Regions from separate parts of the Actinoplanes sp. NPDC020271 genome, predicted to be linked through region 2. Evidence: riboswitches for the same ligand, from Rfam matches in the RefSeq annotation. Region 2 holds a riboswitch; the other holds the start of a gene.
The links. A riboswitch is a leader RNA that binds a small molecule or an ion and turns the genes downstream of it on or off. The one in region 2 is predicted to bind S-adenosylmethionine.
Positions count from the first base shown of each region.

Region 1: it holds a riboswitch for S-adenosylmethionine, as region 2 does, so the genes downstream of both, thrC (threonine synthase) here and ACH442_RS32480 (aminotransferase class V-fold PLP-dependent enzyme) in region 2, are expected to answer to the same signal.

Region 1 covers NZ_JBIRWQ010000007.1:373,604-388,769, forward strand. Annotated here, with positions in the region: gene groL (chaperonin GroEL) at 1-310, opposite strand, end outside; gene ACH442_RS19145 (GNAT family N-acetyltransferase) at 707-1,213, shown strand; gene ACH442_RS19150 (hypothetical protein) at 1,213-1,689, shown strand; gene thrC (threonine synthase) at 1,867-3,150, opposite strand; SAM riboswitch class I at 3,162-3,294, opposite strand; gene ACH442_RS19160 (ABC transporter permease) at 3,608-4,513, opposite strand; gene ACH442_RS19165 (alpha/beta fold hydrolase) at 4,510-7,215, opposite strand; gene ACH442_RS19170 (hypothetical protein) at 7,263-7,862, opposite strand; gene ACH442_RS19175 (AAA family ATPase) at 7,964-10,174, shown strand; gene ACH442_RS19180 (DUF3263 domain-containing protein) at 10,171-10,506, opposite strand; gene ACH442_RS19185 (ABC transporter permease subunit) at 10,599-11,597, opposite strand; gene ACH442_RS19190 (ABC transporter ATP-binding protein) at 11,594-12,571, opposite strand; gene ACH442_RS19195 (DeoR/GlpR family DNA-binding transcription regulator) at 12,635-13,420, opposite strand; gene ACH442_RS19200 (SIS domain-containing protein) at 13,598-14,533, shown strand; gene ACH442_RS19205 (ROK family protein) at 14,530-15,166, shown strand, end outside.
Region 2 covers NZ_JBIRWQ010000018.1:177,848-193,013, forward strand. Annotated here, with positions in the region: gene ACH442_RS32430 (hypothetical protein) at 1-970, opposite strand, end outside; gene ACH442_RS32435 (hypothetical protein) at 973-1,929, opposite strand; gene ACH442_RS32440 (hypothetical protein) at 1,943-2,713, opposite strand; gene ACH442_RS32445 (hypothetical protein) at 2,858-4,171, opposite strand; gene ACH442_RS32450 (LuxR C-terminal-related transcriptional regulator) at 4,375-4,836, shown strand; gene ACH442_RS32455 (ArsR/SmtB family transcription factor) at 4,947-5,294, shown strand; gene ACH442_RS32460 (SRPBCC family protein) at 5,291-5,764, shown strand; gene ACH442_RS32465 (glycosyltransferase) at 6,042-7,286, opposite strand; gene ACH442_RS32470 (glycoside hydrolase domain-containing protein) at 7,299-9,536, opposite strand; gene ACH442_RS32475 (putative bifunctional diguanylate cyclase/phosphodiesterase) at 9,578-11,815, opposite strand; gene ACH442_RS32480 (aminotransferase class V-fold PLP-dependent enzyme) at 11,884-13,104, opposite strand; SAM riboswitch class IV at 13,137-13,251, opposite strand; gene ACH442_RS32485 (DUF1684 domain-containing protein) at 13,402-14,175, shown strand; gene ACH442_RS32490 (M20 family metallopeptidase) at 14,186-15,166, shown strand, end outside.

The sequences.
Region 1 (15,166 bases), on a different contig from region 2:
GCAGACCCTCGCGGACCAGCGCCTGGGCCAGGACGGTCGCCGTCGTCGTGCCGTCACCGGCGACGTCGTCGGTCTTCTTGGCGACCTCCTTGACCAGCTCGGCGCCGATCTTCTCGAAGGTGCCCTCGAGCTCGATCTCCTTGGCGATGGATACACCATCGTTGGTGATCGTGGGAGCGCCCCACTTCTTCTCGAGGACGACGTTGCGACCCTTCGGGCCGAGCGTCACCTTGACGGCGTCGGCGAGCTGGTTCATGCCGCTCTCGAGGCCGCGACGGGCTTCCTCGTCGAATGCAATGATCTTGGCCATACGGCGTTGTCCTCCCGGACATCCGCGGCGCCGGGCCTCGTCGGCCCCGCCCGCACATTGAGGAAGTCTGTGGACGTCACCACCTGGCGATGTGACGTCCTCAGGCCGAGCCGGATAGCCCGCGACGACCGGTTTCGTGCCCCGGCACCGATGGCGGCGCCGTGACCGGAACCCCACCGTCCCGACCTGCTGGCACTCACAGGTCGCGAGTGCCAATCACTTGTTTAGCACTCCCGGGTACCGAGTGCAAGAAACCCCATCTTCCCGCGAAAGCCCCCGGCCCGGCCCGCAAACCCGTTAAAGATCTTCATCCCCTGGTCAGGGAACCTCCGGACCCCGGTCTCGTTTACGGCAAGAAGGTTGCTCACACCCGCCGCCGGGAGTACTCAGGACGACATGGAGAGTTGGACCGTACGCCGGATCACCCCCCACGACGCCGGGCGGATGCGCGCCCTGCGACTAGAGATGCTGGCCGACAGTCCCCTCGCCTACCTGGAGACCCTGGCCCAGGCCGCGGCCCGCTCGCACGAGGGCTACCGGCAGCGCCTGAGCATGGCGGCCGAGGGCCCGGAGCTGTCCCAGTTCGTCGCCGACCCGGGGGACGGGCCGCTGATCGGGCACGCCGGTGGCACCGTGATCCCGGACGAGCCGCTGGTAACCGTCGTCTTCTCGGTCTACCTGACCCCGCGGTTCCGGGGTGGGAAGGTGCTCGCCGCCCTCGTCGAGGCGGTCGCCGACTGGTCGACCGCGGCCGGGCGCCACGAGTTGATGCTCGAAGTGGTCGCCGGCAACGATCGGGCCGTCCGGGCGTACGAGAAATTGGGTTTCGAAGACACCGGCGTGCGCCAGCCGCATCCCACGGTGCCGGTCATGACCCAGCTCCAGATGCGCCGGCGGATCTGATGGCACCCCGGCACTGGCCCGTCGCGCGAACCGTGCTGACCGCGGCGAACGGCACGACCGGCGCCGGCCTGCTACTGGCCCTGGTCACCCGGACGAGGGTCCGTCGCGGGCGCGACGGAGTGCTGATCGCCGAGGGCTGGCGGCTGCCGATGCCCCCGGCGTCCTGCTTCACGATCGGTTCGGTGATCATCACGCGGCGCAGCGCGGAATGGCTGCTCGCCGAGGACCGGGCCGCGCTGCTCGCGCACGAGAGCCGGCACGCCGGGCAGTACGCGGTGCTCGGCCCGCTCTTCTTCCCGGCGTACTGGGTCGCATGTGGCTGGTCCTACGCGACGACCGGGTCGTGGGGTGTGCGCAACTGGTTCGAACGGCACGCCGGACTGCTCGACGGCGGCTATCCGGAGGATCTGCCGCTGCGGCCGTGGGTGCGGAGAGTTTGGTCGGGAGGACGGAACGCACAGCGCCTCCGGCCGTAGCCATTGGGTCAGCGCTGGGATCGTTGGGACCCTCGGAGATTGTCGCCAAGCTCAGGTGAGGGGCCTCTTACGGCGTCGCGTCCTCCCGCGACAAGCATCCTGCCGATCCGGAGATCGGCGCGCAAGTCCTCGGAGGAAGGAATATTCGACAACCGGCAGATGTCCGGTTACCGACAGTTATCCCAGCAGGCCGGCCTCGCGAGCACCCTTGAGGGACGGCTTGATCCGATGGGTCGGCCCGACCTCGGCGGCGATCGCGTCCAGCGTCTTCAGGCCCTCGCCGGTGTTGTAGACGACAGTCTCCTTCGCCGGGTCCAGCTTGCCGCTCTCGACCAGCTTCCTCAGCACCGCGACGGTGGTGCCGCCGGCCGTCTCGGCGAACACGCCGGTGGTCCGGGCCAGCAGCTTGATGCCCTCGCGAATCTCCTCGTCGTTCGCGTAGTCCATCCAGCCGCCCGTCCGGCGGACCGCCTCGATCGCATACGGCCCCGCGGCCGGGTCACCGATGTTCAGCGACTTCGCGATGCCGGTCGGCTTCACCGGGGTGATCACGTCGGTGTCGTTGTGCAGCGCCTCCGCGATCGGGTTGCACCCGGCCGACTGCGCGCCGAACACCGTCCAGCCGCCCTCCGGCGCCTCGGCCAGTCCGATCTCGACCAGCTCGCTGAACGCCTTGTCCACCTTGGTGAGCAGCTCACCGGAAGCCATCGGGATGACCACCTGCGCCGGGATCCGCCAGCCGAGCTGCTCGGCCACCTCGTAGCCCAGCGTCTTCGAGCCCTCGGCGTAGAACGGGCGGACGTTCACGTTCACGAACGCGGTGTCCTCGAACTCGTCCGTCTCGACCAGCTCGCTGCAGAGCCGGTTCACGTCGTCGTAGGAGCCCTCGATCGCGACCAGCTCACCGCCGTAGACCGCGGTGGTGACGACCTTGCCCTGCTCCAGGTCGGACGGGATGAACACGATGCTCGGCACCCCGGCCCGGGCCGCGTGGGCCGCCACCGAGTTCGCCAGGTTGCCGGTCGACGCGCACGAGAACCGGGTGAAGCCCAGCTCCTTCGCCGCGGTCAGTGCCACCGACACGACCCGGTCCTTGAACGAGTGCGTCGGGTTCTGCGAGTCGTCCTTGATCCAGAGCTGGCCGGTGATGCCCAGCTCGGCGGCCAGCTGCGGGGCGCTGACCAGCGGCGTCAGGCCCGGGTCGAGAGTCACCCGGGTCGCCGGGTCCTGCCCCGCCGGCAGCAGCGCCGCGTAGCGCCAGATGTTCTGCGGGCCCGCCTCGATCTGAGCCCGGGTCACCCGCGCGAGAGCGGCCTCGTCGTAGGCCACCTCGAGTGGGCCGAAACACTCGTAACAGGCATGCTGCGCGGCCAGCGGATATTCGGCACTGCACGCGCGGCAGATCAGGCCACGGGCGGGCGAGGTGGTGATAGCAGCAGGTGCACTGACGGTAGACGTCATCGAGGCCTTCCCTCTCATCTTTCCCGGCGGCGACCTGCCGCGGGGACGGAATTAGCACCTGCCGCATGCGGCCTCGTCATCGAGACATGTGCGGTGGTTGCCGGGGCTTCACAGGGCCGTTCCCTCTGCCCCTCTGGATGAGGTATTCAGTTGTTTCCCGAAGCTTACGACGAGACTTCGGTATCTCCCCAGTGAGTTCCCGATGTGTGAGCGACCTCCTTCATCGGCCGGTCCGGCTCAACCCTTCGAAGATCACGTTCAAGACCTTCATGTCCTACGTCCGCCGTGGTCGCCCTCCGCCGCTCCCGCGGGGACCCTTCCGGGCCGAGCAGGGCGCGGGGCGCCCAGAACGCTCAGCCCTCCAGGGCGACCTCCGTGGCGGGCCGAGGTCAGAGCACAAACCCGTCGACAGCCCTCGCCGGCCGCAGAGTCCCGCCCGGGCTCGCGGACGGGTCGGTCAGGAGGTGACGTCCTTGCGGGTGAAGCGGACGAACGCCGCACCCCAGAACACGACCGCGTAGATGATCGCGGAAATGGCCCCCTTCGCCAGGTCCTCGGTCTGGACCGGGGTGGAGAGCAGGCCCAACCACGCGTCGCTGTAGTGCGTGGGCAGCGCGTTGCGGATCGAGCCGAGCGCGGTGATCTGGTCAAGGATGCTGGACAGGATCCAGAGCAGGACGGCGCCGCCGACCGCGCCCAGGGCGGCGTCGGTGAGCACCGAGAGCAGGAACGCCAACCCGGCCACGACCAGCAGGATCACCGCCAGGTAGGCGAGGATGCCGAGCAGCCGCAGCACGCCCTGGCCAGGCGGGATCTGCGCCGCGACGGTGCTGCCGAGCGGATGCCAGCCGTACCGCAGGGTTCCGACCAGCAGACCGGTGCCGGCCAGCAGGAACAGGGCGAGGAACGAGTATCCCAGCGCGACGATCAGCTTGACCGCGAGCAGCCGCGCCCGCGGGACCGGGATCGCCAGCAGGTAGCGCAGGCTCCCCCAGCTCGCCTCGCTGGCCACGGTGTCCCCGGCGAAGAGCGCGAAGACCACCACCAGCAGGAAGCCGGCCGAGACGGCGAGGCAGAACAGGGCGAAGTTCAGCCCGCCGGAGGTGGCCAGGTCGACCAGGCTGCTGAACGCGCCTCCGCCGTTGTTGTCGTCGTCGCCGTTCCCGCCGCCGAACTCGAACGCCACCAGGATGATCAAGGGCAGCAGCACCATGAAACCGAGCGCCAGCTGGGTACGCCGCCGGGATGCCTGCCGGCGGATCTCGGCGACGATCGGCAGCGTGCGCGACGGCCGGTAGCCCGTCGCGGCCGAAGCTCTCGAGCCGGGGACTGCCGTCACGGAATCGCTCGTGAGCTCGCTCATCGGTCTCCACTTCCCCGGGAGTTGTCGCCGACCAGGGCCAGGAACGCGTCCTCCAGGCGGCGGCGCGGGGCCACCCGGTCGACGCCGACCCCGCCGCGAACCAGGGACGCGACCACCTCGGCCCGCGGCGTGCCGTTCATGTCCACGATCAGGCCGGACGGGCCGTCCGCGGTGACCGAGCGGACGCCCAGGCCGGTGAGGATCTCGGTGGCCGCCGGGACGTCGGTGACGTCGATGGCGACCGACGGCGACTCGCCGACGATGTCCTCGACCGGACCGGAGGCCACGATCCGGCCCTTGTTCACCACGACGGCATGCGTGCAGGTCTGTTCCACCTCGGCCAGCAGGTGGCTGGAGACGAGCACGGCGCGCCCGTCGGTGGCGTACCGCTGCAGCACCCGGCGCATCTCGGCGATCTGCGGCGGGTCCAGCCCGTCCGTCGGCTCGTCGAGCACCAGCAGCTCGGGCAGGCCGAGCATGGCCTGGGCGATGGCGAGTCGTTGCCGCATGCCGTGGCTGTAGTTCTTCGTCTTCCGGTGCACCGACGCGCCCAGGCCCGCGATCTCCAGGGCCTCGTCGAAGCGGGCGTCCTCCCACGGACGGCCGGTGGCCCGCCAGTACGCCTCCAGGTTCTGATGCCCGGTCAGGTGCGGCAGGAAGCCGGGGCCTTCGACGAGCGCGCCGACCCGGGACAGGATCTGCGCGCCGGGGACCAGCCGGTGCCCGAACACGTGGATCTCTCCCGCGGTCGGCGTGGTCAGCCCCATCAGCACCCGCAGCGTGGTGGTCTTGCCGGCCCCGTTCGGCCCGAGCAGGCCGACGACCTGACCGCGCTCGACGGTGAAGCCGATCTCCTCCACGGCGACGAACCCGTCCTTGTACGCCTTGCGCAGCCCACTGACGACCAGCGGCGTGTCCGCGAGTTCGGCGTTCACGGTGGTGACCCGCCGTCGGCGGCGCGCGCGGCGGATCAGCAGCAGGACCGCGAGACCCAGGAGCACCAGCGCGATCAGCGCGCCCAGGGCGTACCAGTAGATTGCCGCCGGCGACGCGATGGGCGTGCCCGCCAGGGTCGGCAGCGTCACCTGCCCGTCGACCGCGACGGTGTAGGTGGCCGGGGCGGCCGGCGTGAGGAACGCCTGGTCGGAGGAGGCGACGACGACCTGCAGGGTGTGGCCGGCCTCGAGCCGCCGGACGATCGCCGGCAGCGTCACGGTCACCGGCTGCGCCGCGGCGAGGTCGGTGGGCAGGCCGGTGAGCCGGACCGGGGCGACCAGCCCCGCGCTCAGCGTCGGTGTGCCGCCCTGGTCGACGTCGTAGAGCTTGACGAAGAGCACCGCCTCGCCGGTCGGTGACGCCGCCCGCAACCGCAGCGTGGGCGCGCCGGCCACGTCGATCGCGCTGGTCAGCGGCGCGGTCGCGAACGTGGCGTGCTGGCCCGGCAGATCGGTGGCGACGTTACCGCTGAGCAGCGAGGAGAGGCGGCTGCCGAGGCCGGGCAGCGACGAGATGGCGCCGGGGTTGCCGTTCGGCGGGTTGGCGATCGCCTGTGCCTCGCCGGTGACGGCCACCTGGGTGCTGCCGCTGCCGGTGATCCCCGGGTACGCCGGCGTCGAGTACCCGTTCGTCACCAGATCCCGGTCGAGCGCGCTGAAGCCGGCCACCCGCGACCAGGTGAAGTCGTCGCCGGGTGCGGCGCCCTCGCCCCTGAGGTAGTGGTCGAGCCACTGCGCGGTGAGGAACTTGACCCGGTCCTGATCCGAGCCGGGGCCGGCGCCGCCGTCGTGGCCGCCGGTGAACCACGCGACCTTGACCGGCGTGCCGGTGGCCGCGATCCCCTTGGCGTTGTAGTCCGCCTCGGAGAGCGGGAAGAGCGTGTCGACCGCGCCCTGGATCAGCAGCGACGGCGCCTTGATCCGGTCGAGCACGGTCGCCGGGCTGGACCGGCGCAGCAGGTCGAGGGCGGACTGGTCGGCGCTGCCGGTGGTGGCCATCGACAGGTAGGCGGCGCACACGTCGGCGGCGAAGCGCCCGCAGGCCGGGTTGTCCCCGCCGGAGCTGGAACCGAAGAAGACCCCGGCCCAGCCCTTCTTGAACACGCCGGTCGCGCTGGTCGACGCGGCCTGCGGCAGGAAGGCGCGGCTCAGGTCGTTCCAGGTGATCGACGGGACGATCGCGTCGACCCGCTGATCCTGCCCGGCCAGGAGCAGGGCGAGCGCACCGCCGTAGGAGCCGCCGACCACGCCGACGCGCGGGTCACCGGCGGCGTCGGTCTGCACCTCGGGACGCTGGGCCAGCCAGTCGAGCAGGCGCTGGGCGTCCTTGACCTCGTAGTCCGGACTGTCCAGGTGGATCTGGCCGGTGCTGGCGCCGAAGCCCTGCGCGGTCCAGGTGAGCACCGCGTAACCCCGGGCGGCGAGCGACTCCGCGTCGGAGCGGACCGAGTCCTTGGAGCCGCCGAACCCGTGTGCGAGCAGCACGGCGGGCACCTTGCCGGAGCGCTCCCGCGGCAACAGGAAACGCGCGTCGAGGTCGGCCGGTTGGTCGTCGGCGGGGCCGGAGCGGACGGTGATCCGCAGGTCCTGAGCCGTCCAGGCGGCCCGCTCGGGCAGCACGGCGTAGATGGTCGCGGCAGCGATCAGCACGAGCGCCACCGCGGCGGTGACCGCCCGGCGCCGGGTCACCCGGGGTAACGCAGACATGCGGCCCAACCTATCCGGGCGCGCCTGAGCACGACCTGTGAAGCGGCTCAGCAACCCTGACCGGTGGTGAACACCTTCGTCACGGTGGTGGCGACGCCCGCGGACAGCGCGGTGACCTTGTCCGCCTTGAGCTCGAAGAGCAGCGCGTTCGTACCGGACGGGACGGAGTAGCCGGTCGCCCCGCCGAGGCCGGTGACCGCGCTGCCACCGGGGTAGGCGGCCTGCACTTCGGCCAGGCTCTTGCCGATCCCGAAGCCGTCGCCGCTGGTCACCCGCAGCTGCGTCAGCTTGCCCTGGGAGAAGATCAGCGTCGGCGGGTTGAAGACGGTGGTCCCGGTCGCGGTGGCGCAGCCGCCACCGGAGTCCTTGACCGACTCGATCAGGCCGTCCGCCTCGAGGTCGGCCCGGGTCACGCCGACCGCGAACGGCCCGATGCCGTCAGCGGCGACCGCTTTCGCGTCCGAGCTCCCGGACGCGCCCGGCGCACTCGGCAGGGGGTGCTCCGCGTCGACGCTCACCTCGGTCGACGGGGACGGCGCGGCGGTCGCCTGCGCCTGCGGCAGCTTGTCGTCCTTCGGGTCGTCGCTGCAGCCGGCCAGGGCGGCGGCGAGCGTCACGGCGGTCAGTACGGCCAGACGGCGTTTCATGGACACAGTTCTTCTCCCCGTTGCCAAGGGGCGGCTGAGCTTCCCCTCGGCGGATAGCGTTGACGACCACAGCCCCAGACGATCAATCGGAGGCATCCGCGGTGGCAGATGATCTCACGCTGACCGTGACTTTGCGGCCCGCGGCCCTCGACGCCCGGCGCGGCATCGTCCGCCTGCACCCGGAGGTGATCGCCGCCCTGGGCCTCAACCAGGGCGATCCGGTACGGCTGACCGGCACCCGGGTGACCGCCGGGATCGTGGCCCGGGCCGAGTCCGGCGCCAGCCGGGCGCTGCTCTACGCCGACGACCTCACCCTCGGCAACCTCGGCATGCGCGACGGCGGCCAGGTCACGATCACGCCGATCCCGCTGACCGGGGCGCGGCGGGTGACCCTGTCCGGTCCGCCGGAGATCGTCGCCGTGGTCACCCCGGAGATGCTGCGCCTGGCGCTGCTGGGCAAGGTGGTCAGCGCCGGTGACGACGTGTCGCTGCTGCCGCAGGACGTGCTGCCGGAGCTCGGGCACCGGCTGCTGGTCGAGGCGGCCCGGCGCAGTCTGTCGAACCGGGTGGGGTATGCGTGGACCAGCGCCCTGCTCACCGTCGTCGCCGTTGAGGACACCGACGCGGCCCTGGTCACCATGGACACCGTGGTCGGCTGGCAGGACGGCCCGTCGGCGACCCCGGCCGGCCCGGTCGTGGTGCGGGTCGCCCCGGCCACGGAGACCGCCGGGGTCACCGACGAGGAGCTGACGCCGAGCGTCGACGACCTGCCCGGTCTGCGCGCGCAGGCCAAGGAGCTGGAGGAGCTGCTCGACCTCGGCTTCAACCACAAGGAGGTGCTGCGGAAGCTGGACACCAAGGTCAGCCTCGGAGTCCTGCTCTGCGGCCCGTCCGGGTCCGGCAAGTCCGACCTGGTCCGGGCGGTCGGGGCCAAGGTCGGCGCGATCGTGCACTCGGTGTGGGGGCCGGAGCTGGCGGCGCTCACCGACGACGCGGCCGCCCGGCGGCTGCGCGCGATGATCGCCGAGTTGCGCGGTGACCGCCCCGAGGTGCTGCTGATCTCGGACGTGGAGGCGCTCACGCCGAGGGAGGAGCCGGGCCCGATCTCGATCGTGTTCCGTCAGCTGCTGGGCGAGGCGATCGGCCGTGGCGTGGCGATCGTCTGCACCACCGGGAAGCCGGAGTCGGTCGACCCGTCGCTGCGCGCGCCGAACCAGCTGGCCGTGCAGATCACCGTGCCGCTGCCGGACGCCGCGATGCGCCACGAGCAGCTGCAGGTGCTGACACGCCGGATGGAGCGGGCCGACGACGTCCAGCTGGAGGACGTGGCCGGCCGTACCCCCGGGTTCGTGGCGGCCGACCTGCGGGCGCTGGTGCGGGAGGCCGGGGTGCGGGCCGCGCTGCGGCAGAAGGAGTCGGAGGCGCCGTCGGTGACGATGGCCGACTTCGAGGTCGCGCTGGACGTGGTCCGCCCCACCTCGATGGCCGAGTCCACCCTGGAGGTGGCCGCGGTCACGCTGGACGACGTCGGCGACATGGCCGAGGTCAAGGAGGTGCTGACCGAGTCGGTGCTGTGGCCGCTGAACTATCCGGACACGTTCGCCCGGCTCGGCGTCTCCCCGCCGCGCGGGGTGCTGCTCTACGGTCCGCCCGGCTGCGGGAAGACGTACCTGGTGAAGGCGATCGCCGGCACCGGCAAGGCGAACGTGCTCTCGGTCAAGGGCGCCGAGCTGCTCAGCAAGTGGGTCGGCGACAGCGAGCGGGCGGTGCGGGAACTGTTCCGCCGGGCCCGGGAGGCCGCGCCGACCCTGGTCTTCCTCGACGAGGTGGACGCGCTCGCCCCGGCCCGCGGTCAGGGCACCGACGGCGGGGTCACCGACCGGGTGGTCGCGGCGCTGCTCACCGAACTGGACGGGGTGGAGGATCTGCGCAACGTGGTGGTGATCGGGGCGACGAACCGCCCGGATCTGATCGACCCGGCGCTGCTGCGGCCCGGCCGGTTGGAGCGCCTGGTCTACGTGCCGCCGCCGGACGGGCCGGCGCGCGCCGCGATCCTGCGGGCGTCGGCACGGGCGGTGCCGCTGGACGAGGCGGTGGACTTGGACGCGCTCGGGCAGGAGTTGGACGGTTTCTCGGCAGCGGACTGCGCGGCCCTGGTGCGGGAGTCGGCGCTGGCCGCGATGCGCGATTCGCTGGAGGCTTCCACGGTCACCCTGGCGAACGTGAATGCCGCCCGCAGACGCATCCGCCCGTCACTCGACGCCGCGCAGGTCGCGTGGTTGGAGACGTACGCCGAAAAACGCCAGGCCTAACGGCGGCGAGTGCGCGCCCGGGTCGATCGCAGTCGCCGCAGGCGGCCGATCAGCACGGGGTCGTGCTCCAGGGCCAGCGGGTTGTCGAGCAGGGCGTTGAGGAGCTGGTAGTACCGAGTCGAGGAGAGCCCGAACGCATCCTTGATGGCCTGCTCCTTGGCGCCGGCATGTTTCCACCACTTCGCCTCGAACGCGAGGATCTGCTCTTCGCGTTCGGTGAGTGCGGGCGCTTCCGCGGCCGGCTCGGGCGAAGGCTCCGGGACGCGGGGCGCGGGGATGTGCTGCTGCTCCTCGACCGGCTGGTCACCGGCCGGTTCGGCGGCGGGTTGCATGGCACTCCCCTGACGAAGGACATCGGTCGCTGCAGATATTTACGCGGAGATCACCAGCATAATGGCCGCCGGCGATCCCCGCGTACGCTACCTCAGGTGATGTCTCGCCTACGGATCGTCCACATTGCGACACCCACAATGATGATTGACACCGCGGCGAACAGGCTTCCCGCCATCTCCCAGGTGATGGTCAACGTCGGCTGCTCACACCCCTGAGTGGCGGAGAAGTCACACGGCGCGTTGTAGTCGGTGATCTCGTAGGACTTGGCCATCCAGGCACCGATCCAGGCCGGCAGGAGATACGCATCGTAGAACCGGGCCTGGGCCAGCTCCAACACGATGGCCAGGCCGAACTGGAAGATCACGATCACGCCGATCGCCGCGCCCAGCGCCGCCGCGGTGTGCCGCCCGATCGACGCCACGCCGAATCCGATCATGCCGGCCACCAGCACCAGGCCCAGGCCGCGCAGCCCGGTCAGGCCGAGCGACTGCCAGGCGCCCGGGGTCATCTCCTCGGTCGTCCCGCGCAGCGTCGCGATGAGCCAGAACAGCCCGGTCCAGACCGCTCCGGTGACCACACTCAAGCCGAACAGCCAGGTCAGCAGGGCGGACAGCTTGGTCGACAGCACTCGCAGCCGTTGCGGCCGCCAGAGCAGCAGGTTCATCATGCCGCCGCTGTTCCACTCGGCGCCCACGAAGGACGCGCCGATCACGAACGCGACCAGGGCGAGCAGCGCCGCCCAGGCGATCACCATCGCCGGGAAGTCCTGGCGGAAGTTGAACTGCGGCGTCAGGAACTGGTCGGAGGAGATGTCCTCGCGGGCCGGCCCGGTGATGCTGTCGCAGTCCCCGCCGAAGTCCGCCGGGTTCTTCTTGCAGTTCACGCGCGCCTGCTCGGCATACCGGAGCTGCTCCTGGTAGTCCTGATCGGCGGCGGCCTCGGCGGCCGCGCGGGTCTGCGCTGTGGTCTTCTCGTGCGTGTAGGCCGTGCCGCCCGCGATCAGGCCGAGCACCACCAGCGCGATGATCACGAAGGACCTGGTGAAACGGCGCTTCGACAGCCGGCGGGTCTCCGCCCGGAACAGGCTCACTGACCCCACCCGCCCTTCGCGACGACCTGATCGACCTGCCGGTTCGCTCCGTCGACCGGGGCGGTGCCGGTGAGCTCCAGGAACACGTCCTCGAGATCGGCCGAGACCGGGGTCAGCTCGGAGACGTAGATCTGCTTCTCGGCAAGCAGCTTCGTGATCTGGGCCGGGTTGCTCGCGTTCCCCACGGTGAAGTGGTCCTTCTCCATCGTGATCGCGGCTCCGGCGCCCCGCAGCAGCTCCGCGGCGCCGAACAGGTCGACGCCCGGCTCCAGGCGCACCCGCACTGTCGAGGAGGTGTGGCTGGCCAGCACCTCGGAAACCGACCCGGCGGCCACCCGCCGACCGGCCGAGATGATCGTCACCGAGTCGCAGATCAGCTGGATCTCGCCGAGGATGTGGCTGGACAGCAGCACGGTCATCCCGGAGTCGGACAGATCCCGCATGAGCGTGCGCATCTCCCGGATGCCGCCCGGGTCGAGCCCGTTCGCCGGCTCGTCCAGGATCAGCAGCTTCGGCTCCTTGAGCAGTGCGGACGCCACCGCGAGCCGCTGTTTCATGCCGAGCGAGTACGTCTTGACCCGCTCCTTGGCCCGATCCCGCAGCCCGACCAGTTCGAGCACCGCCGGCACCCGGAGCTTGTGCACGCCCCCGGCATCGGCCAGCAGCGACAGGGTCGTCTCGGCGGAGAAGTTCCCGAAGAACTGCGGACTCTCCACGATGGCCCCGACCTGGCCGGCGACCTGCGGCAGGTGCTGCGGGACGGGCTGGCCGAGGATCGCCATGCGGCCGTCGTTCGGCTTGATCAGGCCGAGCAGCGTACGCAGGGTGGTGGTCTTGCCCGATCCGTTCGGGCCGAGGAAGCCGTGCACCTGGCCGGCCTCCACCACCATGTCGAAGCCGTCCAGCGCCTTCCGGACACCCTTGCGGCTGCGATAGGTCTTCCGCAGCCCTGATATCTCGAGTACGGCGGTCATCGCCGCACCTTAAGTGATCAGTGCCAATCCCGGGAGGTCAGCGCGGACCCCATGACACCGGGCTCAGGCGACGATGACCTCGACGCCGGCCTCGCGGAACGCGGCAACGGTCGACGGGGACGCCCCGGAGTCGGTCACCAGGGTCTCGATCCCGGTGATCGGGCAGATCCGGGCGAACGCGTGACTGCCCAGCTTGGACGAGTCGGCGATCACCACCACCCGCTTGGCCCGGGCGACCATCAGGCTGTTCATGGCGGCCTCGCCCTCGTGGTGGGAGGCCGCGCCGAGTTCCACGTCGAGGGCGTCGACGCCGAGCAGCGCGATGTCGAGCGTGACCTCCTTGAGCAGCGCCCCGCCGAGCGGCCCGACCACCTCGAACGACTGTGGGCGGACCACGCCGCCGGCCACCACGATCTTCATCCGGGAGCGGACGAGCAGCTCGTTCGCGATGTTCAGGGCGTTGGTGACGACGGTCAGCTGGGAGCCCTCGCCGCCGGCGTTCAGGTCGGGGCGGACGGCCAGGGCGCGGGCGACCTCGGTGATCGTGGTGCCGCCGTTGAGGCCGACGACCGTGCCGGGGGTGACCAGGCGGGCGGCGGCCTCGCCGATGCGCTGTTTCTCGGCCGAGTGCTTGGCGCTCTTGTAGCGCAGCGGCAGGTCGTACGACACGCCGTTGGCGACCGCACCCCCGCGCGTACGGGTGATCATCTGCTGCTGTGCGAGCTGGTCGAAGTCGCGCCGGATGGTCGCCTGCGAGACGTCGAGGCGCTCAGCGGCCTCCTCGACGGTCACCCGGCCGCTCTCCGTGAGCAGCTCCAGCAGGGCATTCCACCGCGCGTACCGGTCCACCCAGACTCCCCGATGCACGTTCCATGATAAGTGTGTGCACATTAGTGCTCGAAAGCCCGCGAAGCAAAGAGTGCCCGTGCGCGGTACTTGCCCCGGCGGCGGCGTCATGAGCACAATAACGCGCGAAATACCCGGCTACCGAGCGTAAATGCGCAGCACAACCGGTGAGGATGAGCCATGACGCACGTTAAGGCGGAGATCGCCAGCCAGCCGGACTGCTGGCGGCAGGCTGCGAAACTGGCCGGATCGCCGGGGCTGCCGGCCCGGGGCGAGCGGGTCGCCGTCGTCGGCTGCGGCACCTCCTGGTTCATGGCGAAGTCGTACGCGGTGCTGCGCGAACAGGCCGAGCACGGCGAGACCGACGCGTTCCAGGCCTCCGACTTCCCGTACGGGCGGCGCTACGACCGGCTCGTCGCGATCACCCGCTCCGGCACCACCACCGAGACGCTCGAGGTGATGCGCACGGTCGGGCAGAACACCCCGGTCACCGTGATCACCGCGGACCCGGCCCAGCCGGCCGTGGACATCGCCGGCGACGCGATCGTGCTGGACTTCGCGGACGAGCGGTCGGTCGTCCAGACCCGCTTCGCCACCAGCGTGCTCGCCCTGCTCCGCGCGCACCTGGGCCATGACATCGACGCCGCCGCGATGGACGCCGAGGTGGCCGTCCGCCTGCCGCTGCCGGTGCATCCGGCGCTCACCGACCAGATCACGTTCCTGGGCCGGGGCTGGACCGTGGGCCTGGCCGAGGAGGCCGCCCTCAAGTGCCGGGAGACCGCCGGGTTCTGGACCGAGTCGTACCCGGCCATGGACTACCGGCACGGCCCGATCTCGATCGCCGGCCCGCGCCGCGTGGTGTGGGCGTTCGGCGAGGTCCCGGCCGGGCTCGCCGACGAGGTGGAGGCGCGCGGCGCGGCGTTCGTGCACAGCCGCCACCACGGCGGGTACGCCTCGCTGGGCCGCTGGGTCGGTGGCCGCGCCCCGCTCGACCCGATGGCCGACCTGGTCCTGGCGCAGCGGGTGGCTGTGCTGCTCGCCACCACCCAGGGCCTCGACCCGGACAACCCCAGTGGCCTGACCCGGTCGATCGTGCTGCCCGAATCACAGTCGTGACCGATCGCAGCCCCGCGGACGAAAGCCCGACCGGAGACACCGTCGTCGTCGCCCTCGACGTCGGGGGCACCGGGATGAAATGCGCCCTGGTCCGCCCGGACGGCGTCGTGCACCACCAGGAACGCCACCCCACCCACGCCGAGCGCGGCGGCGCGGCCCTCACCGAGAACATCCTGGAGATCGCCGAAGGGCTGGCCGCCAAGGCCCGCGCCGACGGGCTCACCCCGGTCGCGGTCGGTATCGCGGTTCCCGGCGTGGTCGACGAGGTCACCGGCGTGGCCGTCTGGGCGGCGAACGTCGGTTTCCGTGACGTGCCCCTGCGTGACCTGGCCGGCCGACGTCTCGGGCTGCCGGCCGCGCTCGGTCACGACGTCCGCGCCGGCGCCCTCGCCGAGGCGCGTCTCGGCGCCGGACGCGGTCGTCGCCACGTGCTCTTCGTCGCGATCGGCACGGGCATCGCCGGCGGGCTCGTCGTCGACGGCGCCGGATACCCCGGGGCGCACGGCGCCGCGGGCGAGATCGGGCACGTCATCGTCCGGCCCGGCGGCATCCCGTGCGGCTGCGGCTCGCGCGGCTGCCTGGAGACCGAGGCGTCGGCCCGCGCGGTCGGGCGGCGTTACGCCGAGCTCTCCG
Region 2 (15,166 bases):
CGAGCCGATCCAGCAGCGCCCGGTGCTCGGCGTCGAGGCCGTCGGGCGGGTACATCGCCCGCCAGGCGTCGGCGAGCGCCCGCCACTGCGGGTCCGGGTAGAGCGCGTCGCCGAGCGCGCAGCTCAGCAGCACCCGGATCCACGGCACCGGGTGCGGGTCCTCGCCGCCGAACCGGAAGACGAACCAGCGGGGCAGGCTCACCACGCCGATCAGTCCCATCGGCGCGCCGATGCCCAGTTGCGCCACCGCCCAGAGGTCGGCGACCACCTCGGAGATCCAGCGCCCGAACCACGGCCAGGCGTCTCGGTCGGCGCCCCGGCCGGTCTCGGCGGCGTGCGCCAGGACCGGTTGCAGGGACGGGACCAGGTCGAGCAGCGCCGCGCCCTGGTGACCGACCTCGTGCACCAGCGACGCGCCGATGCCGTGACCGACCATGCGTTCGCGCGGCACCCGGACGATCGCCACCGGGTTCTCGTCGCCGCCGGGCAGCCGGGTCCGGGCCCGCCGGATCGCCGCTCCCGGCCCGCGGGCCAGGTAGCAGATCACCGGCGGTGGCTCGAAGTAGCCGCCGGGCAGGCCGAGCGCGTCGCGCGCCAGGACGTCCAGCCCGGACAACCAGACACCGGTCTCGTGTTCACTACGCTGCGTGATCACTTCGGTGAAAAGATCGAATTGCGACAGTACGTCGTTGAAGCGCAACCGGATGAGCGTCAGGCGCCGCTGCTTCTCGGGCACCGGTGCCTGCCGCCCCGGTCCGCGCATCCAGCGCAGGAAGGTCACGACCTGGCACCCGAGGTGCGCGCGGCCGTCGATGAGGAACCGCTCGATGCGCACCTGGGCGGCCGGGGCCGGCGCGGCCGCCGGCACCATCGTCTCGTGCAGGGCGAACGGGCGCACCCGGGCGAGCCGGGTCAGCAGCGCGCGGGCCTCCTGTTCGATGAGCCCCGAGGCGATGGCCGAGCCGCTCATGGTCAGGACCCGAGAATCATGATCTTGTGGCCCCGGCGGACCCAGCGACCGCTCTGCGCCCGGCGGCGACGGCGGACCGGCTCGTCGTGGTAGCCCTGGTCGTCGTAGCCGTCGTCGTCCTGGTCGCGGTACTGATTGCCGGACTGGTCGCCGGACCGGTCGCCGGACCGGTCGCCGTCGAAGACGAAGGTCGGGCCCTCCACCGGGTAGCCGTAGGCCCCGCCGGCCGGGCGCCGCCGGCCGCCGGTCCGGCCCCGGGACGGCTGCTGGCCGCCGGGCCGTTTCGCCGGGCCGGTGCCGGGGCGGCGCTGGGTCTGGTACGGCGTGCCGCGGACCAGTCCGGGCGCGTGCTTGCGGGCGGCGGTGACCACCGCGGCCCGGGCCACGGCCTGCGGCGGCGCGTTGCGCGGGGCCTTGGCCGCGTTCGCGGCGGCGGAACTGGCGAAGCGCACGTAGCGGCGGGCGGCCTCGAACTCGGCCTCCTGCTCGCTCATGTTCTCGAACTCCATCTCGAACAGGTTCGAGGCCATGCTGCCGAGCTTCGAACCGAGCGCGGTGCCGACGCCGGGCGCGACGAACGACCCGAGTGCCCCGCCGACCATCGGCAGCGCCTTCTTCGCGACGTTCTTCAGCGCGCCGGTCAGCGCCTGACCGGTCCCCGAGCGCAGGAACCCGCCGACCCCCGAGGCGACCTTCTTGACCAGGCTGCCCAGGAACTGCTCCAGCTCCTCCTCGCTCTGCGTCTCCAGCAGCGCGTTGGCCGCCTCCATCTCCTGCACCTCGGAGAGCGGGCTCTCCGACTCGGCGACCTCACCGCCGAGCCCACCCAGCACCGAGCTCAGCAGGCCGCCGAGGAAGTTCTCGGACTCGCCCTCCGACTCGTACGCCGACTCCGACTCCGCCTCACCGAACTCCAGCTCCGGCGTCTCCCACTCGCTGCTCGTCTCGTACGTCGTCATGGTCTTCTGCCTTTCAGTTCTCGAGGATGAGGATCGCGTTGCCTTGCCGGACCCAGCGGCCGGAGCCGGCCGCCGGACGTTTCGCGCCGCCGGACGGCGTGGTCGCCGCCGGCGTCCGGCGATGGCCGTTGCTCGCCGCGGCGGGGGTGGAGGTGGGTGCGGCCAGCAGGCCCGGGGCGTGCTGACGGGCGGCGGAGGCGGCCGCCTGGCGGGCCACCTCGCGCGGCGGGGCGCCGGACGAGGCCTGGGCGGCCTTGCGGCAGGCGTCCTGCGCGAACCGGATCAGGGCGCGAGCGGTCTCGAACTCGCGGTCCTCGTTCGACAGGCCCTCCAGCTCCAGGCCGAGCAGGTCGCCGACGGCGGTGCCGGCCCGGGCGCCGGTGCCGGCGTAGTCCGGTGACAGCCAGCCGCCGATGCCGCGGCCGATCACCGGCAGGGCTTCCTTGGTCGCCTTCTTGACGATGCCGCCGAGCGCCTGCCCGGTCGGCGAGCCGGCGAAGCTCCTGGCCGCGCCCGCCGCGGTTTTCACCGCACCGGCCGCGCGGTTGAACAGGTCACCGAGGAAGCGGTCCAGTTCGGCCTCGTCGCGGACCTCGAGCAGACGGGCGGCGGCCTCCAGCTCGCCCTCGTCCTCGCCCTCGGTCTCGTAGCCGTACTCGCCCGTCGGGGCGCTCTCGCCCTTGAGCATCGAACCGAGGATGCCCAGGAAGTCCTCTTGATCCGACTCGTACGGACCGGTCTCCTGCTCGCCGGCCTCGAAGAGTGTGCGGTCCAGGTTGTGCATCGGCGTGCTCCTCGCCTGTGCGGGTGGATGTCTCTCCACCCACCCCTGGCAAGTTCCGTGCCAGCCGGCGACTGCCTGGTGAACGGAGGTCGGCGGGCGCCGGACCGCGAACCGCGCTTCGCCCCGCGAGGGCCCGCGGCGAAGTCAGCTTCGGCGGTCGCAGGCCGGGATGCCGAGCTGCCGCCGGTACTTGGCGACCGTGCGGCGGGCCACCGGATAGCCGCGCCGGTCCAGCTCAGCGGCGAGATCCGTGTCGGACAACGGGCGCTGCTCGGCTGCCACCACCGCCTTGAGGACGGCGTGGACCGGCCCGGCCGCGCCGAAGAGCGCACTGAACGCGATCACCCGGCCGTCCGGCAGCCGCAGGCGCTTGCCGGCGACCGCCCGGCTCACCGTCGACTCGTGCAGATTCAGGGCGCCGGCCACCTCGGCCCGGGTCAGCGGCACGTGGCCGGTGGCCCCCTCACGCAGGAACCGGCTCTGCCGCCCGGCCGCGTAGCCCGCGATCCGCCGCAACGTCTCGGCCCGCTCCCGCAGCGCGTCCAGGAACGACCGGGCCTGCCCGGCGTGATCCCGGACGGTACGGCGCTGCGACGCGGGCAGCACCGCGGTCTCGGCCAGCTCGGCCCAGAGCGGGTCGACCCGCAACCGGCTCGCCGGATCACCGACGAGCTCCACCTCGACCGCGCCGCTGCCGTCGTCGGCGAAACGCACCACCAGGTCGACCGCGGCCACCGTCATCGCCGGGCCGGGATCGTCGAGGGACGCCCACGGCCGCAGCCGGGTCCGGATGAAGTCGCGGGCCGCCGCCACCTCCGGCACCGGGGCGCCGGCCACGGCCGCCAGCCGCCGGATCCGGTCGTCGCCCAGCTCGGCCAGGTGGTCGCGGATCAGACGGCGGGCCAGCGGCGGGGCCTGGCCGGCGCGCTCGTGGACGGCCAGTTGCAGCAGCAGGCACTCGGCGGCGTCGGCGGCACACAATCCGGGCGGGCCGGCTGCCCGCAGCACGCCGACGACCCGGGCCACCCGCTCGACCGGGATGCCGAGCCGGTCGGCGACCCCGTCCACGCCGCCCTCCAGCAGGCCGCGCGAGTCCAGATCGCCGAGGATCCAGGCGGCCAGCGCCCGGTCCGAGTCGCCGAGATGCGCCGCCGCGTCAGCCAGAACCCCGGCCGGCGCGGCCGATCCCGGATCAATAACGTCCATTGACAGATATCGGTCACTTGCCGGACCCGTCCGCGGTGTATCAGAAGCGCCGCCGAGCGGTCCGCGAGCGTCGCGCGCGGGGCCGGCCGGATCGGCGGCGTCCAGCGCCGGGTTGCGCTCCAGCTCCCGCTCGACCCGCTGCCGGACCTCGTCCAGTGGGCAGGCCAGCAGGTCACAGTACTCGACGAGGGCGTGGGTGACCCGGTGCTCGGCGAGCAGGGAAGGGCTGAGGGTGGTCGTCATGGTGGTCATGTACCGGCAGTGTCGGCGCGCTCGACGGCCGCGGACAGTCACCCGAGGCGGCGTCCACGACGGCGCTGCCCTCGATCGGGTCGCGCGTCGGGGGCACCCACCCCAGGGGACCGTGGACGAGGGTCGCTCGAATGTGCGACATCGCGGGCCCCGGCCCGGAATACGCTGCGAGCACGAGCCCGTCTTGGGAGGGGGTGCCCCGGATGACTGCCGTCGAAACCAGGGACGATCCGATCGGCGAAACGCCCGCCGGAAAGCCGGAGCCGGAGGCGAGCCCCGAGCTCGTGCTGCTGGCGCCCGCCGAGATCCAGTTCGAACTGCGCCGCCTGGTCCGCCGGCTGGCCGAGGGGGCCCGCCTGCTGCGGCGGTGCCAGGCGCCCGCGGCCGGCGACCCACCGGAGGTGCACGTGCTGCTCGACCTGGAGGTCGACGGCCTGCGATGCCTGCTCACCCGCCTCGGCGCGCAGAGCGGCAAGGGTGTCTCCCGGCTGACCACCCGGGAACGGGAGGTCGCGCACATGGTCGCGATGGGGCTGACCACCGGCGCGATCGCCGGCAAGCTGTCGGTCAGCCCGTGGACGGTCTCCACGCACCTGCGGCGGATCTTCGCCAAACTCGACGTCTCCACCCGCGCCGCGATGGTCGCGGTCCTCGCCGATCGATGAAAAACCTCTTTGCGCGTACGCCGTGAGCTGCCCTTTCAACGAATTGGTTGACGCGCCTCACCGAAGGGTCTACGGTTACTTTCAACCGATGAGTTGAAAGTTGGAACGCGATGCCGGCCGATGAGCTGTCCCGGGTGTTCGCCGCCCTCGCCGATCCGACGCGCCGCGACATGGTGGCGCGCCTGACCGGGGGCGACGCGACGGTCAACCAGCTCGCCGAGCCGTACCGGATGTCGCTCCAAGCCGTCTACAAGCACCTCAAGGTGCTCGAAGAGGCCGGCCTGGTGAGCCGCCCGCCCGGGCCGCAGCCACGCCCGGTGCGACTCGAACGCGACGTGTTCGACGAGATCGGTGGATGGATCGAGCAGTACCGGCGCCGGGCCGAGGCGCGCTACCAGCGTCTGGACGCGGTGCTGCGGACCATGCAGGACGACGACGAGAGCGGAGCGCGACCATGAGCGAAGCACAGATCGAAGCCGACCAGAACGTACCGGTCATCCGGATCACCCGGGACTTCGCCGGCACGCCGGAGCAGCTGCTCCGGGCGCACACCGACCCGGAACTGTTCGCCCGGTGGGCCGGGCCGGACTCCACCATCACCCGCATCGACCACTGGGACGCCCGCGACGGCGGCTCCTGGCGCTACACCGCCGTCCGCGGCGACGAGGAATACAGGTTCCGCGGCTGCTTCCACTCGGTCGGCCCGGACCGGATCGTCCAGACCTTCACCTTCGAGGGCGCGCCGGAGGGGGTGGCGCTGGAGACGCTGACCTTCGAGGACCTGGGCAACGGCCGCACCCGGCTGCACGCCCAGTCGCTGGTCGACAGCTTCGAAGGCCGCGACGCCTGGCTCAAGAGCGGCATGGAGACAGGCGTCGACGAGGGCTACGCCAAACTCGACGCCCTCCTCGCCACCGGCACCGTCTGACGGCGTCGCCACGGCTCGGGCTTCGATCACGCTCGACACCCCCGATCCCAGCCGGCCTTCAGCGGCGTATCAGCACGCCTGACGCACCCCTGAAGGCCGGCTCGCACTGCCAGACCGGCGGCAACTGTCGTGACCAGCCGTGGGACCGCCCGGCATGCGAGTGAACAGCCACGAGCCGAGGCCGGGCCGGCCCTCGCGCGTGCGGGCGCGGGGCGGGTGCACCGGCGTACTGCGGCAGTCGGAGGGTGAGCGGAGCGGAGCGGGAGAGAGAAGCGGCCTAGAAGAGGTCGTCGAAGACGGCTACTCGGTCGAAGGACATGGCGTGGGCTCGGGCGCGGGTCTCCATGGCGCGCTTCTCCGACTCGGGCATGTCGAGGATGACCCGGTCGAGGGCCTCGGCGAGGGCGTTGATGTCGCCGGCTTCGACGATGACGGCGGTGTCGCCCACCGCTTCGCCGGTGCCGCCGGTCAGGGTGGTGACGATCGGGCCGCCGCCGGCCAGCATCTTCTCGGCCAGGGCGATGCCGAACGTCTCGACGAAGTCCGGCTCCGGCTTGGTGGGCAGCGCATACGCCGCGCAGCCGGCCATCAGCAGCGGCTTCTCGTCGTCGTCGACGTCGTTGAGGAAGATGATGCGGTCGTCCTCCTTGGCCATCGCGCGCACGTGTTCGAGGGCGGGGCCGTTGCCGGCGATGACCAGCGGCACCTCGTCCCGGGACTGCATCTGGCCGTACGCGATGACCAGGTCGTAGATGCCTTTGGCCCGCGCGACCCGGGACAGGAACAGGATGTACTTGCCGCGTTCGAGACCGCGCTTCTGCAACGCCGCGTCGAGGGTGTCCTCGTCCAGGTCGAGGAAGGCGGACGAGTCGATCGGCGGGTAGCTGACCGTGACCCGTTCCCGGCACTGCTGGGCGAACGTGGTGCCGCAGTGCCGGTCGACCTCCTCGGCCGAGGCGATGATCTCGTCCTTGGTGTACTCGGAGACGGCGACCACCTCGTCGCTGGCCAGGAACGTGGTCATCAGGACGGTGGCCGCGCCGACCCGGCCCTCGCGCAGGCAGGAGCGGATGACGTTGGTGACGTCCGAGCCGACCGCCTTGGCGATGGTGTGCACCTGCGGGTTGAAGCCGGCCGCCCGGGCCGCGTTGACCGCGTCGTTGATCACCTGCGTGTGCGGGACCAGGTACATCGACAGGCAGACGGTGGGTACGCCGTCGCTGAGCAGTTCGACGAGGCGGCCGGTGAGCCCGGCGAGGTGGCGGCCGTCCGGCACGCGGTAGTCACCGACCGCTTCGGGGCGTTCGACGGTGATGCCGTCGCTGTACGGCAGCAGCCGGTCGAGCGGCTTCAACGGCAGACCGGCGGCCTGCAGCGTCGGGATCGGCCAGGTGAGCAGGCGCACGTCGTCGAAGCCCCGGGTGAGGGCGACTTCGGCGAGGTTGCGTGCTTCGCCCGAGTGTCCACAGATAACCGGGTCGGCGCGGACCGCGATCACGAGTCTCCGAGTAGGACGGCTCATGGTCATTCCTTCTTATGTCGCAGGGGGGTGAAGGGTGAAGGAGTGGGACGGCGGGCGGTGCCCGTGTCCCCACGTCGATGGTTCGGGGCCGAGCTTGAGGTGCAGCCGGCCCCCGCGATGCACGTCGGTCGCGGACAGGTGGGCCGCGTCCAGGGGTTTGCCGTTGAGGGTGGCGGACTGGACGTACTGAACGGGCGGATCGTGGTCGAGGCCGTCGACGCCGATCGGGGTCTCCTTGTGCCCGCTGGTCTCGATGATGAACTCCTCGTCGCCGACGCGCAGCGCCGCGCGGGCGAACGCGGGGGCGTTCACCAGGAAGAGGTTCTGCCCGGCGACCGGGAACAGGCCCAGCGACGCCCAGACGTACCAGGCGCTGAGGCCGCCGGAGTCGTCGTTGCCCGGCAGACCGCCCGGACCGGTGCCGAACTGCCAGGTCAGCGCCGCGTGCACGATCTCGGCGGTGCGATCCGGCCGGCCGGCGTAGTGGTAGGCCCAGGGGGCTTCCATGTCCGGCTCGTTGTTCAGGCCCTCGAACCGGTTGAGGGCATACCCGAGGGCCATCTCCGCCGGCTGCGGACTGATCCCGGGCTGTTCGACCTGATCCGCGCCGTAGCCGAAGAATCGGTCGAGCTGCTCGATGAACCCCTTGTCGCCGCCCGACAACTCGATCCGTGCGGCCATGTCGTGCAGCAGCCGGAACGAGTAGTTCCACTTGCCGCCCTCGTAGAACTCGGAGTCGCGCAGCAGGCCGGTGGACGGGTCGAACGCGTTCACCCACTGGTGGCTGCGGCGTTCCAGGTCGTCGGCGAGTTTGCGGTCGTTGAGCGCGCGGGCCACCTTGGCCGTGCAGTGGTGGGCGTACGCCAGGTCCAGGGTGTGCGTGATCGGGTGGACGAGGCCGTGTTCGAAGAAGTCCTCGCCGTACATCCGGCGCAGGTCGTCGACCATGTGAACGAGCGCCCAGCCCCAGTCGACGCCGGAGCGGCCGAGCGCGTGCGCGTCGGCGATCGCGGTGTGCGCGAGGGCGGAGGCCTGCCGGAAGAACCGGTCGGCGCCACGGGCCATCCGATAGCCGATCGGGAAGTTGCCCTCCTCCTCGCAGACCCGGATCAGCGATTCGAGGAGGTCCATCGCGCGGTCCGGGGCGATCGCCTGCAGCAGCGGGATCTGCGTCTTGTAGATGTCCCACATGGTGCAGATGTCGAACGCGTACGGCCCGGAGTTGGGCCAGAACGGGCTCTCGTCGTCGGCGAAGCACGGCTTGATCAGCGAGTGGTAGAGGGCGGTGCCCAGCACCGTACGCCGGGCCGGGGTGCCGCCCTCGACCTGCACGCGGTCGAGGTGGTCGCGCCAGCGGTGGCGGGTGCCGGCCCGGACGCGCTCGAACGCCGGCTCGGCGTCGGTCCCGCACTCCCGGTGCAGGTTGCGTCGGGCCTGCTCGTGGCCGCGCAGCGAGAACCCCATCCGGACCTCGATGGTCTGCCCCGCTCTGGCCGAGCCCATGAAGAGCAGCCCGAACGGCCGCAGCGTGGTGCTGCGGATGCTGTCGAAGTCGAGCCGGGTGCCGCCGGGGATCAGGCGCCGGTCGTACCAGAGCATCTGCCGCCACCCGGGGGTGTCGGCCTCCAGGTAGACCGAGAGCGGCACGCCCTCCATCACCACGGTGCCCTGCGCGCAGCCGTGGCCCATGCTCTCCACCTGGGCGCGCAGCGGAACCGTGCGTCCGAGGTCTATCGCGAGGCCGCCGCACGACAGGTCGATGACGACCCGGGCGGAGTGATGGTCCGGGAAGGTGTACCGGTGGACGGCGACCTTCTCCCCCACGGTGATCTCGCTGCGCACCCCGGTGTCGAGGTTCGCGGCGTAGTACCCGGGCTCGGCACGTTCGTCGTGCAGCGCCCAGGACTGGCCGAGATCGTCCAGCGGCTGGACCATCGGGGTGACCCGCACGTAGTTGTAGTACTTGCGGATCGCCCCCGTCCCCGACTGCTGGAAGTGGGTGAAGCCGGAGGCCTCGGTACGGGTGAACATCTCCTCGGGCACGCCCTCGGTGTTCTTCGCGTACCGGCCGTAACCGGTGGGGTAGGCGCCCGAGTAGGCGCAGGCGGAGACCATGCCCAGGGGCGAGGTCGCGCCGGGGTGCGTGTTGCCGACCTGCGGCTTCGGCCACCACCAAGTAGCGGCCAGACCGTGTGCGCGAGGCAGGTCGGTCGCCGCGGTGCCGATGAAGGGATCAACGTTGTCCAGGATTTCGGGACTCTAACCGGCCGCACGGCCCTCTGTGGTTTCAATCAGGTGAACTGCGCCAGAGGAGTGACACACTTCCGGTTGATCAACATCTCCTGGAAGTCCTCCGGCGGGCGTGGCTCGCTGAAGAAGTAGCCCTGCACGGCGGGGCAGCCGGCGGCCTGAAGAGCGGCCCAGTCGTCGATCTCCTCGACCCCCTCGGCGATCGTGGACATGCCCAGGGACTGGGCCAGCCAGAGCACCGCCTGGATGATCGAGGACTTGCGCTGGTCCACGGCGAGGCCGGCGACGAACGAGCGGTCCAGCTTCACGATGTCCGCCGGGACGGACTTCAGCCAGGTCAGCGAGCTGTAGCCGGTGCCGAAGTCGTCCAGCGCGATCCGCACGCCGAGCTGCTTGAGGGCGGCCAGGCGCTCGGTCACGTCGACCGACGAGGCCAGCAGGGCGGTCTCGGTGATCTCGAGGACGAGGCGGGACGGGTCGAGCCCGGGGTGCGCGGCCAGCAGGCTCGCCACCATCGGCACGAAGTCCGCTTCGGCGAGCTGCCGCGGGCTGACGTTGACCGACACGTAGCCGAGCTGACCCGACCAGTAGATCAGGTGATCCACCGCCGAGCGCAGCACGTGCGCGCCGAGCTGCACGATCATGCCGGTCTCCTCGGCGGCGCCGATGAAGTGGTACGGGCTGAGGATCTTCCCGTCCGGCATCCGCATCCGCACGAGCGCCTCGGCGCCGATGATCTGCCCGGTGACGGTCGACACCACCGGCTGGAACCACAGCGGCAGCGTCCACGGCAGGTGCCCGGAGAGCGCCCGGCGCAGGCGGGCCTCGGCGGCGAGCCGCTCGTTGACCGACACCCGCATGTCCTCGGCGAACACCTCGAGCCGGTTGCCACCGGCGCGCTTCGCGGCGTACATCGCCGTGTCCGCGGCCAGCACCACGTCGTCGGAGTGCTCGGCGCCGTGCTCGGTGGCCACGCCGATACTGATCGAGATCGGCAGCGGGTTGCCGGCCACGGCGAGCGGCTCGGCCATCGACGCCAGGATCTCCCGGCCGACGCGCAGGCCGGCACCGCCCGGGCCGGCCACCGCGACGACGAACTCGTCCCCGCCGAGCCGGGCCAGCAGCGCACCGGGCGGCACCACGGCGGTCAGCCGGGCCGACAGCGCGCGCAGCACGTCGTCGCCGGTCGCATGCCCGGAACCGTCGTTGACCGATTTGAACCGGTCCACGTCCAGGTAGATGACGCTCACCGGGGGACGGCCGCGCAGCATCTCGCCCAGGTCGTTCTCGAACGCCTTGCGGGACAGCAGCCCGGTCAGCGAGTCGTGCCGGACCTGCCGGCGCAGCTCCTCCTCGTGGTTGCGGACGCTGGTCACGTCGAGGCAGTGCGCGAAGACGAACCGCAGGGTGCCCTGCTTGTCGTAGAGCGGAGTGCTGTGCACCTCGACCCAGATCAACGACCCGTCGTCGGTACGGCGGTACTGGCGCGTCATCATGATCGGATCCGGTGACACCGACATCTGCGGGAACAGGCTGCCCTCCCCACCGAGCGCGACGAGCGGCAGGTCCCGTACGGAGAAATCGGGTGGAAGGTTTTCCGGCAACCGCAGCCAGTGGCGGTAGGCCGCGTTGGTGCGCAGCACGCGCCCGTCCGGCGCGAACATGACCATGGGCACCGGCGTCTCGTCGAAGGCGACGCTGAGCTGGGCCTGGCTCTCCTGCAGGTTGTCGGCGGCGCGCGCCTCCTCGGCCTCGGTGAGCCCCCACTGGACCACCTGGAAACCGGCCGCGAGCAGCACCGCGAAACCGTGCAGCCCGGCCCAGACCAGCGGGTGCGCCCGCGCCGAGTGGTGGTCGTAGGTGTGCGTGCCGGTCAGCACGCCGAACAGGCCGTGGTGGACCGTGGTGGCGACCAGGAACACGCCGAACGGCGCCCAGTCGCGGTAGAGGGCGAGCGCGGCGACCGCCACGAAGAACGAGAAGTGCGCTTCGGTCAGGCCGTTGCTCAGCGACACGAACCCTGCGCACGCGACGGTGAAACCGAGCGCGACCGCGACCGAGCGCAGCCGCCGGCCCTTCAGCCGGGTCCCGGCGACCAGGCAGGGCAGCACGGTCAGGACGGTCCCGAGCAGAGCGGGCCCGTGATCAGGGCGCAGCGCGCCGAACACGGTCACCACGAGCACGACCACGCCGAGCAGCACGGTCAGCAGCCGGTGCCGCGTCGCCCAGTCCTCGTCGCGCAGGCCGCCACCGGTCGGTAGACGGTCCCGCAGCCTCATCAGCCAGGTCCCCACAGTCTGGAACATCGGACTGCGGGGCCCCGGGCGGAGGCTCTTCGGGTTGCCGGTCAGGAGCGGAGTATGTCGGACAGCGCCCGGGTGAAGCGGTTGACGTCGTCCTCGGTGCTGCCCAGACCCCAGCTGGCGCGCAGCAGACCGGACATGTCGGTGTCACAGGCATTCGTCGCGCTGGTTCCGGTCAGCCGTCGCACCAGCGGATGCGCGCAGAACTGGCCCGCCCTGACGCCGATGCCGTATTCCCGGCCCAGGCGGTGGGCGACCTGCGCGGGATCGTGGCCGGGCAGCGCGAGCGAGACGATGCCGACGCGCGGATGGCCGGGGCCGAAGAGGCCGGCCTCCTGGACGCCCTCGGGCAGGCCGGCCCGCAGCCGGGTCAGCAGGAGCTGTTCGTGCTGGTGGAGGGCGTCGCGGTCGGCGGTCAGGAGGGCCGCGCAGACCGCGGCGATCGAGACCGCGCCGAGCAGGTTGGGGGTGCCGCCCTCGTGCCTCGCCGGGCCGGTGGCCCAGGTCAGGTCGCCGGGGCGGTCACCGACCGTGGCACTCGCGCCGCCGCCGTGGAGGTAGGGCTCGGCCGCGTCCAGCCAGTCCGATCTTCCGGCCAGGACTCCGGCGCCGAACGGGGCATACAACTTGTGTCCGGAGAAAGCCAGATAGTCGGCGCCGAGGTCGGTCAGGTTCACCGGCAGGTGCGGCGCGAGTTGGGCCGCATCAACGATCACGCGTACGCCGTGAGCGTGGGCGAGGTCGGAGATCTCCCTGATCGGCCACACCTCGCCGGTCACGTTGCCGGCGCCGGTGATGGTGAGGACGGCCGGGCCGTCGAGCTGACCGAGCGCCGCTGCGACCGCATTCACGGCCTCGTCGGGCGACTCAGGCGCAGGGAGCCGCAACGGGTTCGGCCACGGCAGCAGGTTCGCGTGGTGCTCCCCCTCGAACACGATCGTGGTGACACCCGCCGGCAACGCGCGGGCCAGCAGATTCAGCGCATCCGTGGTGTTCCGCGTGAAGATCACCTCGTCGCCGGGGCGGGCGCCGACGAACTCGGCCACCACGTCGCGGGCCACCTCGTACGCCACCGTCGAGGTCTGCGAGCGCACCCCGGTCCCCCGGTGCACGCTGCCGTAACGCGGCAGCAACTCGGCCACGGCCTGGGCCGCGGCCTCCGCACAGGGAGCCGAAGCGGCGTAGTCGAGGTGCGCGAAACGAACCGTCTCGCCGGTGCGAAGTTCGGTCTTCAGGTCGTCGCCGATGATGTCGAGAGCCGACATGGCATGCCTCCGCCGAGGTCAGGGACCCCACGGGTCCGCGCTTGCCGGCGTCGGGCGACACCGGCCCGGTCCTCACCCGGGGCACCCCATCGCGAACGCAAGGGTTGCCGGTCAGCAAGCCGGGGCTACGCGCTGACACTCATGACCTGGCCACGAAGTTATCAGACCTCACAGCCGCACGCCATATCCCATTCTGCGAGTAGGGATTAGGGTCGACGGCATGAGCGAGCTTGCGAGCGAATCATCGAACTCAGTCATCAACTCAGGCCGACGCCGGAGCGCAGCGGAGGTGGCGGCATGAGCGATTTCGAGCAGCAGTGGGCCCAGTGGCACGAGCAGCACGAGAAGCGGCGGGCCGACCCGCACGGGTTCCTGGCGATCACCGGGCTGCACTTCCTGGACGAGAACCCGCAGCGGTTCCCCGGCGCGCCGGGCGAGTGGAGCACCGGGCCGGACGGCGTGGTGGTCACGCTCGCGGAGGGCGAGTCGCTGGAGGGCATCGGCTCGGGCGAGCACCGGTTCGACCCCATCCCCGAGCGCGGTGACATCACTGTCGGTTACGGCGACGCGAAGCTGGAGATCGCTCGCCGCGGCGGGTTCGACGTGCTGCGTCCCCGGCACCCCTCGCACGAGACGCTGGTGAAGTATCTCGGCACGCCGGCCTACACGCCCGCCGAGAAGTGGGTCGTGACCGGCAGATTCGTCCCGTTCGAGGCGCCGGTCCCGGTGACCGTGGGCTCGGTGTCGGAGGGGCTGGAACACGTCTACGAGTCACCGGGCAAGGTGGAGTTCACCGTCGGCGGGCAGGATCTGGCGCTGACCGCGTTCAACGGCGGCACTCCCGGATCACTCTTCGTGTTGTTCACCGACGCGACTTCGGGGGTCACGACGTACGCCGCGAACCGCAGCCTCGCCATCCCGGCGCCGGACGCGGACGGCACGGTGACGCTGGACTTCAACCGGGCGACGAACCTGCCGTGCGCGTACACCGAGTTCGCGACCTGCCCGCTGCCGCCGGCCGGCAACAAGCTGCCCATCGCGGTGGAGGCGGGCGAGCAGCTTCCCCGATAACGTCGCGGTCATGGAGGACCTGCCCGCGCTGCTCGCGTCCGCCGAGGCGCTGATCGCCATCCGATCCACCGCCGACCGGCCCGACGACCTGCGCCGGGCCCTCGCGCTGGTGCTCGACGTGGTCGGGCCCGGCTTCGACGTCCGCCGCTTCGAGTCGCGCGGCAAGCCGAGCGCGCTGGTCACCCACCCCCGGCGACCGGGGCGGCCCCGGGTGATCCTGAACGGTCACCTGGACGTCGTCCCGGGCACGCCGGAGCTGTTCCGGCCGCGGCGGGACGGTGACCGCCTCTACGGCCGCGGCACGCACGACATGAAAGTGGCCGCGCTCGTGCTGGCCACGGTGTTCCGGTCCCTGGCCGCCGAGCTGCCCTACCCGATCGCGTTGCAACTGGTCACCGACGAGGAGGTCGGGGGCTTCGACGGTACGGGCCATCAGGTCGAGCAGGGGGTCCGCGGCGACTTCGTGGTCATCGGTGAGCAGAGCGCGCTCCGCGTGGTGACCGAGTCCAAGGGGCTGGTCCGGGCACGACTGATCGCTTCCGGGCAGGCGGCGCACGCGGCGTACCCGTGGCTCGGCGCCAACGCCCTGCTCACCCTGCAGGCGGGCATCGGCCGGCTCCTGGAGCGCTATCCGGTGCCCGCGGCGGAGGCGTGGACCACGACGGTCAACGTGGCCCGGATCGAGACGTCCAACGAGGCCGTCAACCAGGTGCCGGCCGACGCGACCGCCTGGCTCGACATCCGCTACCCGCCCGAGGACACCGACCTGACCGGGCGCTCCCCCGACGAGATCGCCCGTCACCTGCGGACGATCACCCGATTGGAGGTACGCGTCGACGCGCTCGGCACGCCGCACCGGGCCGACCCGGGCAGCGCGCGGGTGCGGGCGCTGCGGGAGGCGGCACGCACCGCCGGTTACTCCGGTGACCTGCTCCGCAAGCACGGGGCGGCCGACAGTCGCTTCTACTTCCCGCTCGGCGTCGACGCGGTG